Regions from separate parts of the Methylocystis sp. SB2 genome, predicted to be linked through region 2. Evidence: predicted binding sites of a transcription regulator. Region 2 holds the regulator's gene; the other holds the start of a gene.
The links. Region 2 encodes LexA, which represses DNA repair genes until DNA is damaged. Its sites were predicted from a motif close to TGTTCNNNNTGTGTTCNG; they were not measured.
Positions count from the first base shown of each region.

Region 1: a site for LexA is predicted at 1,373-1,390, ahead of ACPS74_RS03440 (ATP-dependent helicase). Genes of this name have one in related genera too.

Region 1 is NZ_CP187401.1:662,025-668,994, reverse strand. It holds gene ACPS74_RS03440 (ATP-dependent helicase) at 1-1,282, opposite strand, end outside; gene ACPS74_RS03435 (hypothetical protein) at 1,724-1,945, opposite strand; partial or broken gene ACPS74_RS03430 (IS3 family transposase) at 2,393-2,533, opposite strand; gene ACPS74_RS03425 (DUF2171 domain-containing protein) at 3,708-3,944, opposite strand; partial or broken gene ACPS74_RS03420 (IS3 family transposase) at 4,528-5,698, shown strand; gene ACPS74_RS03415 (DMT family transporter) at 5,992-6,444, opposite strand; gene ACPS74_RS03410 (RlpA-like double-psi beta-barrel domain-containing protein) at 6,561-6,755, opposite strand.
Region 2 is NZ_CP187401.1:546,731-553,700, reverse strand. It holds gene ACPS74_RS02800 (CocE/NonD family hydrolase) at 1-626, shown strand, start outside; gene ACPS74_RS02795 (DUF983 domain-containing protein) at 647-1,009, opposite strand; gene ACPS74_RS02790 (ComEC/Rec2 family competence protein) at 1,235-3,499, shown strand; gene lexA (transcriptional repressor LexA) at 3,612-4,322, opposite strand; gene gltX (glutamate--tRNA ligase) at 4,541-5,965, shown strand; gene ACPS74_RS02775 (citrate synthase) at 6,276-6,970, shown strand, end outside.

The DNA.
Region 1 (6,970 bases), 120 kb from region 2:
CGACGCGATCGCGTGGATTCTGCGCGAACCGCAGCGCGGCCAGCATGTCCTTCACATGCGCGCTGTCGAGGAATTTGAGGCCGCCGAATTTGATGAAGGGAATGTTCCGCCGCGTCAGTTCGACTTCCAACGGACCGCTATGATGGCTGGCGCGAAACAGAACCGCCTGTTCCTTCAGGCGCATGCCGCCCTCGCGGTTCTCCAACACTTCCTCGGCCACGAAGCGCGCCTGGTCGGCTTCATCGCGCACCGTGACGAGGCGCGGACGCTCGGCCGATTCCCGGTCGGTCCACAGGTTCTTGGTGAAGCGCTCCTTGGCAAGATTGATCACGCCGTTGGCTGCGGCGAGGATCGGTTGCGTCGAGCGGTAATTGCGATCCAGCGTGATGATCTCGGCCGGCGGTGAGAACTCCGTTGGAAAATCGAGAATGTTGCGCACCGTGGCGGCGCGGAAGGAATAGATCGATTGCGCGTCGTCGCCGACGACTGTCAAACCGCGACCGCCGGGCTTCAACGCCATCAGGATAGAGGCCTGAAGCCGGTTGGTGTCCTGATATTCGTCGACCAGAACATGATCCCAGCGTCCGCCGATATCGTGGGCGAGGATGGGATCACTGACCGTCTGCGCCCAATAGAGCAGCAGGTCGTCATAATCGAGAACGTTCTGGACCTGCTTGGCTTCGACGTAGCCCGCGAACAGCTCACGCAACTGTTCTTCCCATCGCGCACACCATGGATAGTTGGCGCGAAGCACATCCGGCAGCGGCGCTTCGGCATTCACCGCTCGCGAATAGATCACAAGACAGGTCCCTTTGGTCGGAAACCGGCTCTCCATCTTAGAGAAGCCGAGCTGGTGCCGGATCAGATTCATCAGGTCGGCACTGTCTTCGCGATCGTGGATGGTGAATTGCGGATCGAGACCGATCTGCTCGGCATAGTCGCGCAGCAGCCGCGCGCCGATGCCGTGGAACGTGCCGGCCCAAGCGAGCGCGTCGGTGAGCGCGCCGGCCTTATTGCCCAGCACCTTCGCGCAGATGCGCTCGACCCGGCGTCCCATCTCGGATGCGGCTCGACGCGAAAAAGTCATCAGCAGGATGCGCCGTGGATCGGCGCCGTTGACGATCAAATGCGCGACCCGATGCGCCAGCGTGTTGGTCTTGCCCGATCCAGCGCCGGCAATGATCAGCAGCGGGCCGCCCATTTTGCCATCGGCAAGACCGACGCCATGCTCGACCGCGCTGCGCTGCCAGTCGTTCAACTTTTCCAGATGCGCCCCGCTCATGCCCGTCCGCCCATATTCGCCATTCCTCGTTCTAATCCATGACGCGGTCCCGAAGACTCTAACGAGTCCAATTTGGCGCATGAAGTAATTAAGAACAAATAAGGAACATAGCAGCGGCGAGACCCTTTGCAAAGCCTTAAAGAACAGCTTTCCGCCATGGCCGAACCCGCGGCCAATGCCTCCATCGCCGAACTTCAGGCGCGCATCCAGCGCTTCAAAGGCGGCACGAGGCGTGGCTGCGCGACGCTTCCATTTGGGCTTGCCCCAATCGATTCCGACTTGCGGGAGGATGGGCTAGCCATTGAAGCACTCCAGGAGGCCGCCGGAAGTCGATGGTGCAGCACATGCGCCTCATGGCAAATGGCCCGCCGACCATCGCCGATCTTCGTGCCGAGCGCGTCCAGCGCGCGCGTGTATGGTGCCTAAACAGCTCTGCCAGCGCTATGGGGTCAGCGGCCCAGCCGATGGCGTGTTGGAGAAATTTGCGGCGCCGCCTTGAAATGGAATGGTGAGCCCGCCGAGTGACGCGCTTTGAAAATCGTCGAGGCCGAGGGTTACCCCGCCATCGGCAAGGCCGCAGGCGCTGTAGAAGAGCAACGTGGGTGATTCGTCTATCTCGCGGCGGTTGTCGACGCAGAACGCCGCCTCCATCGTGATCGACACGCGATGCGAAAGGACGCGGCGGCTCGCGCGGCGCCCACACTCATCGCTTGACGGGTGCACGCCCGACGAGGCCTACTTCGGCAAACAGGAAACGGCGATGGCAGCATGACTGTCGCCTTCGGTTTGTCGCAACTCTGGTCGGGCTACGCCCTCCCGACGCCGCGACAAAACCGAAACGCCCCGCGTTCAGCAAACCCCAGCAGAGATCCACTTATAATTCGCGGGGAGCTGTCCAAACATCCGGGGCCAGCTCTATTCACCGATGTGGAAAATATTTATGCCGACATAAAAACCAACAGATCTTTTTGCTTATCGGGTTCGGTTTCAAGGCTAGGTGGCAAAATCCGCGAGTGACCGTAGTCAACGTAGCGCAGCTTGCCGGAAAATCGAAGGCGCTGACGCCAACCGCGAGTTCCCTGTCGACCGCGCAGCAGGATGGCGTATCCCTTCTCGACCCCTCGGAATGCGACGCTGCGTTGAACGACGCTGTCCGAACACGCGGCAAACTCGGAGCTCGGACACTTTCAATTGAGATCGGACGTGATCAATCCAGGCCCGACGGCGCGCGGGGCTCAGTAGTTTGCCTTGGCGGCCTCGGTCAGGATCATCGAAATGGCCTCCGGCAAACCCGGGACGGTTCAATTCCTGCTACAGGGGCGAGATTGCCTGAAGCGGGCGTTGTCTCAGATGCTGCGCGCAGCAGACCAGTCATTTGGGGCGGAAAATAAGAAGGCTAGACCTTGGAAATTGAATCCGACCGGGCCATCTAAGTTGCCAAGCTTGGGAGATTCGAGGGGGCTGGCTATAGGCCGGAGGCGAATGCTTTTGAATACACCGCTGTCCACTCGGCATTATCGCTCGCGCTTGCCGGATCGAATTGCATCTTATCGCCAAGCACTTCGTCACGCGCGGCAGCGCGCTCTATAGTCCTAGACGTCATACCGGTTGCATCCGCTGTCGGAGAAGCGAACGACAAATTGAAACTCGTTTTGCGAGCTGAAGATGCGTTAGCCACCACCTTCGTTAGGGGATTGATCTCTTCAGCGGTGAGGTTCGCTCGAGTTTAGTGAAAGTGGGCGCCGCGGCGATCGGCAAAAAGTAGGCGTCAGGAGGGAGCCATGACCAAGATCGTTTACGAAATTGTCGAGCACGACGGTGGTTAGGCCTATCGAGTCGACGGGGTGTATTCCGAAACTTTTGCGTCGCATGACTTGGCTCGCCAAGCAGCGGAACGTGCAGCGAAGGAGCAACTCGTTCCAGGAGTTACGACGGATATTTCTTACGAAAGCAAAGATGGTCGTTGGCGCGAAGAAGAGTCGCCAGGCGGCGATCGGCCCGAGACCGACGTCGAGGGCTAACGAATTTGTCATCATCGCTGCTTTATTGGATACGAAGTGGCGAGGGCGCTTTCGCCTAGCGAGGCAAAACCAACCAATGTTGACGAACCTGCCGCCACGATGGGCCAACATTCAGGCTCGATCCGCGCGTCGGCAAGTTTCAGTTCCTGACGTGAGAGCGCAGCAGGACAACCCCGTCGCTCACTCCCGGTACACTCCGGCGAGGTCAGTCGGAAGTGGGATGAAGCGAAACTCGGCCGCGTTTGGTCAGATCTTTCTCCTCGTCGAGGTCGCGGTCCCGCGCCATAACACACCTGCGAGTTGACAACGACGACCGCCAGGCTGGCGCTCACCCGGCCGCCGCAACGTTGGGCTTGTAGCCGCGCGCCACAAGCGCGATCAGCGCGTGCTCCCGAACAACCGTATCACTCCTCGTCTTCGAGCGTAACCGCAACTTCGCTATTCGCCGAGAGGCGCACGCGATCCCCCTCGACGTCAGCGATCAAACCGATATCGATGTAATGATGCCGACCCTTAACCTCGCCGCCCTCAACACGACCAGCTTTCGTCAGCTTGAGACGATGGCTTTCGATGCGATCTACGGTTCCGATATGAACGCCATCGGCCCCGACGACTTCCATATGCTCTTTCACCTGTGACATGTCCATGTAAGCCTCCTCTTCGAATAAAACGCGCGATCGAAGTAGATTGTTCACACCGAAATGATGCGCCGACCCGCGCGTTATTTCGGTGGGCCGCAAGGGCACTGCCTTAGGCGGAAATCGCAGGCAATCGCAGGCAGCCCTGCATAATAGAGGTAGTTCTCGTCACGGTGCGGGCCCAAAAAGTCATCCGCGGCAACGCTTAAAACAGCTCCGGCCCACCGCGTGCTCCACCATCCATGTTTCGTTGCATCGTGTCCGAAGCGCAGCTCATCGATTGCCAATCTCCCCGCCGAGTACGGCTGAGTGTGGACCACATCTTCTTGATGATGCAGGGGCGAAAAAGACAACACTTCGAACGATCCGTGATGGCCGCGGCGTGGATGGTCGCCGCCAGTTCCGAGTCATGGCGCGCCATGGCGCGTCGCACTCATTTCTGACGCCGGCGTCAATGTTTGCCGTCGCGTGGACCATCTCATTGTTACGCCCTACAATCTTCCCGACGGCTGCATGGCGGTGTTCTGCCCCCTGAAAAGTGATCCTCCGTGAAGTATGGCTTTTGAGCCTATGAGGAGGATTTGAGATGGGCAGGAAACGGCACAAGCCCGAGGAGATTGTCGCGAAGCTTCGTCAGGTCGACGTGCTGACGACGCAAGGGCAGTCGCGGAGGCCATTCGATCGATAGGCGTTACGGAAGTGACGTATTACCGCTGGCGCCAGGAATATGGCGGGCTGAAGAGCGACCAGGTCAAGCGGCTGAAGGATCTCGAGCAGGAGAACGCCCGGCTTCGCAAGGCGGTGTCTGATCTGACGCTTGAGAAGCTGATCCTTAAGGAGGCCGCGTCGGGAAACTTTTAAGCCCCGCCCGCCGTCGCGCCTGCGTTGAGCGCGCAAGGGAGGCGTTCGGCGTGTCTGAACGCTTCGCCTGCCGCGTGCTCGGCCAACATCGTTCGACGCAACGTAAGATCGCCAGGACGCCAGATGACGAAGCGGCTCTGACCGCCGACATCATCGCGCTCGCCCTCCAATATGGGCGGTATGGCTATCGGCGCATCGCGGCGTTGCTGCACGACGCCGGCTGGGCGGTGAACCTCAAGCGCGTCGAGCGGATCTGGCGGCGGGAGGGGCTGAAGGTCCCAGCAAAGCAGCCCAAGCGAAAGCGACTGTGGCTGAACGACGGATCATGCATTCGGTTACGGCCGGAACATCCGAACCATATTTGGTCCTACGACTTCGTCGAAGACCGAACACATGACGGACGCAAATATCGCATGTTGAACATCATCGATGAGTTTACGCGTGAATGCCTGGCCATCCGGATCAATCGCAAGCTTAACTCGACGGACGTCATCGACCTGCTGTCCGATCTGTTCATTCTGCGCGGCGTTCCTGGCCATGTCCGCTCATACAATGGCCCCGAGTTCATCGCCAAAGCCGTGCAGGATTGGATAACCGCTGTCGGCGCCAGGACCGCTTACATCGAGCCAGGCAGTCCATGGGAGAATGGCTATTGCGAGAGCTTCAACTCGAAGCTTCGTGACGAACTGCTAAACGGCGAGATCTTCTACTCGCTCAAGAAAGCGCGGATCGTCATCGAAAGCTGGCGGCGTCACTACAATGAGATCAGGCCGCATTCCTCATTGGGATACAAGCCTCCAGCCCCAGCAGTTCTGTTCCCCCCGCGCCCGGCTGCGCTACCTCAACCAGCTGCGCCGGGCGCTCAGCCGCTGGTCCAAATGCCGCTCTTAAACTAACATCCGAATTGGATCACCCGATGGGGGCCGACCAATTATCGGCACCGCATCGATCGGCTTGTTGTCGAAGCAGGTCGCGCGGGCTGAATTGCTGCGCCGCGGCCTCCTGGCAACGTCGACGGCAGACGCCGCCGCTGAGGCCGTCTGACAGGTTTCAAAGCTCGGGGCAGCGCGGAGGAAACCCGACTGTCCACGCACAAGGCGGAAGCCGCAGCGCACAGAGGATGGTGAGGGTGGCGGGGGTGGCGTGTTTTCCCAGCGCGCGCCCCCTAACAGAAGCTCGCCGCCGTATTCTAGAACAGCGTAATCAGAGCGATGCCGGCGGTCATGAACGCCCCGCCGAGCGCGCGTTGCAGACTTAGCGCGTGCCGGTCCATGCCAAACCAGCCGAAGTGATCGATGACGAGGGACATCAAAAGGTTCGCTGTTATCAGCCAAGCAGCGAAAGGCCCTGCGCCCACCCTGTTGACGAAGACGAGGCCAGCTACAACGGCGAAAGCTCCGACGACCCCGCCGAGCGGCGCCCACCAGGGCATGTTCTCCAGGCCCTCGAGCGTCGGCATCGGACGCGGAAAGCACAACCAGATACAGACCAAAAGCGCCACCATCGGCAAGAAGGACACGAGGCTCGCCAGCCACGGATTTGTGAGCGCGTTGCGCAACGCGCCGTTCATTGGCGGTCCCCAAGCCTGCAGAGCGCCGGCGACGGCGATCAACGGAAAAAGCCAGTAACCACTTCCCTGCATGTCCATATCCTTCATACTGCTTACCAGGTCATAACGACATGCCGCCGATGGTGACGCCGGCGAAGCGCGCTGCACGGTTAGCGAAGGAGAAAGGCGCGCACGAGGGGCTGGCACTATTAATTCGCAGTCGGCGCGACTTCAACGGGGGCAATGCCTTTCGATTTGAACCCGAGACTTTTAGCCGCCGTGGGAGAGACGTCGATGACCCGGTCGCGTTTGAATGGCCCGCGATCATTTACCGTGACGACGACCGAACGATGGTTGCGCAGATTGGTCACTCGCGCGCGCGTCCAATCAGCTTTGGGGCCCATAATGGGAAGGTCCACAGATAGTCGGAGGACGCGAAGCCCATCGGGCGACGACGCCATGGACGTCGACGAAGCGGTCGCGGCTGGTCTACATTCGGCCCTACATTCGTCGGCACTCTGTCCGATAACGATGCGAAGACACTCGGGAACGCAATACTTTGCGGCTCGAGGGCCGAACACAATGGATCACAACAAAACATCGATCGAACGAGCGTTCG
Region 2 (6,970 bases):
GAACGGCGCAGCAACGCTTCTATCTCGCCTCGGGCGGCGCGGACGCGGCGCGCCACAAACTGTCGGAGACGCCGGGGAGGGGCGAGAATCGCTGGGCCGCCGTTCCGCTGGGCCTGCCGGTGCTCGGTGGGTTCGATGAAGTGGCGAATCAGACGCTCACATTCGAAATGACCGCGGCGCGGCCGATGACGCTTGCTGGCCCCGTATCGCTCAATCTCGTCTTCAGCTCGAATGAGATCGATTCCCATCTCGTGGCGCGGCTCGGCCGCGTCGCCAAGGACGGCGCCTACAGCCTTCTCTCACTCGGAGCCATGAGTCCGGCGCGGCGGCGGCGTGATCCGGCGCGCGATACGGCCTGTGAGATCGTGCATGACACATCCGTGCGCGAGCCCTTAGAGCCGGGCAAGGCGGTGACGCTCTCCTTCAGCCTTACGCCTGGACCGACCCGGCTTGAGCCCGGCGACCGGTTGCGACTCGACATCGCGAGCCGCCTCGATCTGCTGCGCAGCGACGTCAGCCATGGCTATGTGCATTTCGACATGCCGGGGCCGCCCTATTTCGCGCGGAACACGCTGCATTACGGGCCGGATACTTATCTTACCGTGTCCGAGGCGCCGGCGGCGTGAGAGCCTGTAACAACACGAATCTATGAATTCGGCTTCCTCGACAGCAGCCATAGCGCGGAGATGAAAAATCCCTTCGTAAGCGGGAGCAAGAGCAACACGAGCGCGATCGTTAGCGGCACAACGATCAGCATCTCGACAGCGTAGGAGTAACGTCCGCTGCTCTCCAATATGAAGAGAAGCGGCACGACTGTAATCGTCACGGCGCCGACGGTCAGCCATGCTGGGCCATCATCCGCATCGAGGCCCGCAAAACTTTCGCGGCAATGCGCGCAAGATTCACGCGGCTTGAGGTAGCTCGCGAACAGCTTGCCCTTGCCACAGTTTGGGCATTTTCGCGTCAGTCCGCGAAACAAGGATTTGCCCGGCGATGTATCGCTGTTCATTGACGCCAAACCGATTGACAGCGATCGCCGCGCCGCGTGCGCGCTGATCGCATTGCAAGTCCATCGCAAGCGTGGATCTCGCTTCTGATTTAAGGGGATAGGTTTTTATGGCGCCGCAGGCAACCGCCCCCTGCCGAGCGTCGGTTCAAGTCCGTAAGGCGGCGCAAGACAAGGGACGCGGTCGGCGCTAGGCTCTTTCCCGTATTTGTGCGGGGCCGGTCATTCTTGAACGACATTTCACGCACCGCTGAACGGGAGGAGCGCGGCCGCGATCTTTCATCGCGCGTCTTTCCGCTGCGTGTGCGAGGATTGGCCGAGGCCTTGCGCACAGCGCTGGAGCAGGAGCGGGCGCTACGCCGTCCGTTTCTCTGGCTGGTCGTCGCGTCAGGCGGCGGCGTCGTGCTCTATTTCTCGGCCGAGCGTGAACCTTCGCTGGCGCTTTGCCTTTGCGCGCTTGCCGCTTTTGCAGTCTTGGCCGCGCTTACGCGCCGGCACGCCCGCGCCCACGCGCTTTTTCTGACGCTCGCTTTCATCGCCTTGGGATTTGCGTCGGGCGCCTGGCGGACGGCGCGCGTCGCGGCGCCGCTCGTTCCACGCGTTGGCATCGGTGAGCTGACCGGCTTCGTCGAGGAGGTGGATCTACGCCGGGCCGGCGCGCGCTTTATCCTGCGCGTCGCGAGCGCCGAAGGCTTTCCGGATGACATCGTTCCCGCCCGCGTGCGTCTGACGACGCGCGGCGAGCCGAATTTTTCAGCCGGCGACTTCATAGCCTTAAAGGCGCGGCTGATGCCGCCGGCTGGGGCGGCGCTCCCCGGCGGCTATGATTTCGCGCGGGACGCTTTTTTTGCGCGCATCGGCGCGGTCGGCAACGCGCTTGGACGCATCGAGACGATGTCGCCGCCTGAACCGGCGCCGTTCTCGCTGCGTTTTTTCGCGCACGTTGACCATATGCGTAACGCCTTGGCGATGCGCGTCTATCGAATCATCGAAGGCGATGCGGGCGCGATCGCCGCCGCCATGGTGACGGGCAAGCGCGACTTGCTGTCGGACGACGCCAAGAATCTCATTCGCCGGGCGGGCATATTTCACATCATCACCATTTCCGGCGTTCAGATGACGCTCGTCGCGGGCATCTTCTTCGTCGGTTTTCGGCGCCTGTTGGCGATGTCGCAAACGCTTGCGCTGAATTATCCGATCAAGAAATGGGCGGCGGCGCTCGCGATGCTCGGCGCCATTCTCTACGACATCGGCACGGGCTCTCGCGTCGGCACCGAGCGCGCGCTCGTGATGACTCTCATCATGCTTGCGGCGGTTCTCTTCGATCGGCCGTCGCTGTCGATGCGCAATCTGGCGCTTGCCGCGCTCTTCATCATCGCTGTCGAGCCGGAGGCGTTGCTCGGCGCGAGCTTTCAGCTCTCCTTCGCGGCGGTGGCGGCCTTGATCGCCGTGTACGAATGGCGCGGCGAATATCTCGCGAAGCGCCGCATCGACGATCGCGCGCCGCGAGGGCGATTGGGCGCGCTTCGCGAAAGCGTCGCCGAGCGCCTGCTGCATGGACCCGGGGCGGCGATCTTCGCAACGCTATGTGCGACCTCGGCGACCGCTTCCTTCATGGCGAATGATTTTCATGAGCTCAGCCCCTATGTGCTGATCGGCAATCCGCTGACGCTGGCGATCATCGAATTCTTCGCCGTTCCCTGCGCGCTCGTCGGCGCCGCGCTTTACCCCTTGGGCCTCGACGGCTTCATCTGGCGCTATCTCAAGCTGGGCATCGACCTCGTGACCTATCTCGCCGGGCTGATCGCGAGCGCCCCTGGCGCGAGTCTGCCGGTCAAAGCCTTTGCCCCCTGGGCGATCCTTTTCCTTTCGCTTGCGGTCTTATCGCTCGTGCTCTGGCGCACTTGGGCCTGGCGCGCGCTCGCCATTCCTCTCGCCTTGATCGGACTGATGGGCGCGAGGAGCGGCGCGCCTTTTGATCTCGCCGTGCCGGCGACGGGAGAATCGGCGGCGCTGCGCCTGCCGTCCGGACAGCTCGCCGTCTTGGGGCAAAAGCCCAGCGCTTTCGCCGCGGAACAATGGTTGCGGGCGGACGGAGACGCGCGCCAGTCCGCGGACGCCAGGAGCGGCGTCGCCTGCGACGACACGGGTTGCGTGGCGAAGGCCGTCAATGGCCGCTTTGTCGCGCTCGTCGCCGGGCGCGGCGGCTTCTTCGAAGACTGCGCGCGCGCCGCCGTCATCGTGACGCCTCTCTACGCGCCATTGGGCTGTGCGGCGCCGATCGTGATCGATCGCCACAGACTATCGGAAACCGGGGCAGTGACTTTGCGGTTCAAGGCGGAGGGCGTCGAATGGACGACGGCGCGCGCGATCGATGAGGATCGGCCCTGGTCGCCGGCGCCCCGCAATCGCCGCACGTCAGGATTCACGGCGCCGCTGAGCGATGAAGAGCGCAGCGCTGAAGATGCGCGCGCGATGGAGCCGCTGGAGTAGGGCGGCGCAATTCACGCGTCATTGCGAGGAGCGTCGCGACGAAGCAATCCAGGGGCGGCGTCAAAGCGCTGGATAGCGTCGCTACGCTCGCAATGACGGCGTCGCATAGAAGTTAGTATTTCCGCAGGAGGCTCACGAGCCTGCCCTGAATGCGCACGCGATCGGGGCCGAAGATCCGCGTCTCATAGGCGGGATTGGCGGCCTCCAACGCGATCGAGGCGCCGCGCTTGCGCAGACGTTTGAGCGTCGCCTCCTCATCGTCGATCAGCGCCACGACGATGTCGCCGGTGTCGGCGCTGTCCTGCTTGCGGATCACGACCGTATCGCCGTCGAGGATTCCCGCTTCGATCATCGAATCGCCGCGCACTTCGAGCGCGAAGTGCTCGCCGCTCGAGAGCAGGTCGGGCGGCAGGCTGATGGTGTGGCTGCGATTCTGGATGGCGGAGATCGGCGTGCCGGCGGCGATGCGCCCCATGACCGGAATGGCGACCTGATGGTCGCCTTCGTCCTCGAAACGTTCGCTGAGCGGCCGGACGCGCCCGAGATTCCCCTCGATGACGGACGGCGAGAACTTGCCGTTGCGCCCGCCGGCGGTGCGCGGCGTGGCCGATTCAGGCAGACGCAGAACTTCGAGCGCGCGGGCGCGATTGGGCAGGCGGCGGATGAATCCGCGTTCCTCGAGCGCGAGAATCAGCCGATGAATCCCCGATTTCGACCGCAGGTCGAGCGCGTCCTTCATCTCGTCGAAGGACGGCGGCACGCCCGACTCCTTCAGACGTTCATGAATGAAGCGCAACAGATCGTTTTGTTTTTTGGTCAGCATCGCCGCACCGCCCCGCAAGCCGAATCGTTGATTTTGGCTGAGCCGCAGCTTCTGGCTCGATAACCTAAACAAATCATGAACAGAACGATATCGGTTCTTACTGCGTTCCGCAAGCCATATGTTCACGCTTTGGTTAAACCATCATCGTGACGAACTATGTTCGCCTCGCGTGCGCCGTGTTAGACGGGCCGACCCAATTCGAGGAATTCGCCGCGCTCATGTCACAGGTCGTCACCCGCTTCGCTCCATCGCCCACCGGCTTTCTGCACATCGGCGGGGCGCGCACGGCGCTGTTCAACTGGCTTTACGCCAAGAAGCACGGCGGGCGGATGATGCTGCGAATCGAAGACACCGACCGCGAGCGCTCCACGCAAGCGGCGATCGGCGCCATCATCGATGGCCTCCAGTGGCTCGGCCTCGAATGGGATGGCGACATCGTCTACCAGTCCTCGCGGGCCGCGCGCCATGCCGAGGTCGCCGAAGCGCTGCTGGCGCAGGGACACGCCTATCGCTGCTACGCCACGGCGCAGGAGCTCGAGGAGATGCGCGAGAAGGCTAAGGCGGAAAAGCGCCCTTGGCGCTACGACGGCCGCTGGCGCGACCGCGATCCCGCCGAGGCGCCCGCCGGCGCGCCCTATGTCGTGCGCATCAAGGCGCCCCAGGACGGCGAGACGATCGTCGATGACGCCGTGCAGGGACGCGTCGTCTTTCAGAACAAGGATCTTGACGACTTCATTCTGCTGCGCTCGGACGGCGCGCCAACCTACATGCTCGCGGTCGTCGTCGACGATCACGACATGGGCGTCACGCAGATCATTCGCGGCGACGATCATCTCACCAATGCTGGGCGCCAGACGCATATCTATCAGGCGATGGGGTGGACGATCCCGGCCTTCGCGCATATTCCGCTGATTCACGGACCGGACGGCGCCAAGCTTTCGAAGCGCCATGGCGCGCTCGGCGTCGACGCCTACCGCGGGATGGGCTATCTGCCGGCCGCGCTGCGCAACTACCTCGTTCGATTGGGGTGGTCGCAGGGCGACAAGGAGTTCTTCACGACGCCGGAGATGGTCGAGTCGTTTGATCTCGCGCAGGTGCACCGTTCGCCGGCGCGCTTCGATTTCGCCAAGCTCGAAAATATGAACGGCCATTATCTGCGCGATAGCGATGATGACGAGCTGTTGGATTTGCTCGTCGCCACGCTTCCCTATCTCGAAGGCGGCGGCGCCATCGCACAGGCGCTCGACGACAGAACGCGTGGGCAGTTGCGCGCCGCCTTGCCGGGCCTGAAGGCGCGTGCGAAGACTTTGAACGAACTTCTCGACGGCGCGGGCTTTCTCTTCGCGCAGCGTCCGCTGTCGCTCGACGCAAAGGCGGCGCAGCTGCTTTCGGCGGAAGCGCGCGTGCGGCTTGCGCAGCTTGTCGAGAAACTTGCAGGGCTTCCGAACTGGACGGCCGCAACGACGGAAGCGGTCGTGCGCGATCTCGCGACAGCGCTTGGCGTCAAACTGGGCGATCTCGCACAGCCTTTGCGCGCCGCGCTCACCGGCCGCGCGACCTCGCCCGGCATTTTCGACGTGCTGGAAATTTTGGGGCGCGAGGAAAGTCTTGCGCGAATTTCCGATCAGGCGGCTATGGCGTAACCCGCATCGCCGCGGCGTTGGCGCGCGTAAAAATCGCTGACGCGATTTTCGGCGCCGCGCCGTTTTCCGCGCCACGGCGAAACACATCGCCCTTATTCGCGAGGCATGCGCGAAACGCGTGGCGCGCGCTTGACAGCCCTTGCGGTTGATATAGCTTTTTGCACCGCACAACAAACCGAATGCAACGCATCGGCGTGCGCGTGAAAGCGACGACATCGCGAATGTGACGCAATTCATGCATAGCGTTCGCGCGCGTCGCGCCGCGATCCGGCTCGTTGCGAGCGCGGGGGCGGTTGAGAGGGGAGCGGGTATGCCGGAGAAGAATGCTATCTTCACAGTCGGCGACGGATCGGTCGATTTGCCGATCAAGGATGGCACGCTGGGGCCGTCCGTTGCGGACATCCGCAATCTCTACGCCGAAACCGGCATGTTCACCTTCGATCCGGGATTCACCGCGACGGCGTCATGCGAATCGAAGATCACCTTTATCGACGGTGAAGCCGGCGTTCTACTTTATCGCGGCTATCCGATTGAACAGCTTGCCGAACATGGCGACTTTCTCGAAACCTGCTACCTGCTGCTTTATGGAGAATTGCCGTCCGCCGCCGAGAAGGCGAATTTCGACTATCGGATCACGCGCCACACAATGGTGCATGAGCAGATGGCGCGATTCTTCCAGGGGTTCCGCCGCGACGCGCATCCGATGGCGGTGATGGTCGCCTCCGTGGGCGCGCTCTCCGCCTTCTATCACGACTCGACGAACATCGCCGATCCCACCCAGCGGATGGTGGCGTCGACGCGCATGATCGCGAAGATCCCGACGCTCGCGGCGATGGCCTATAAATATTCGGTCGGCCAGCCGTTCGTTTATCCAAAGAACGACCTCGACTACACGTCGAACTTCCTGCGCATGTGCTTCGCCGTCCCCTGCGAGGAATATAAAGTCAATCCGGTGCTGTCGCGCGCGCTCGACCGGATCTTCATCCTGCACGCCGATCACGAACA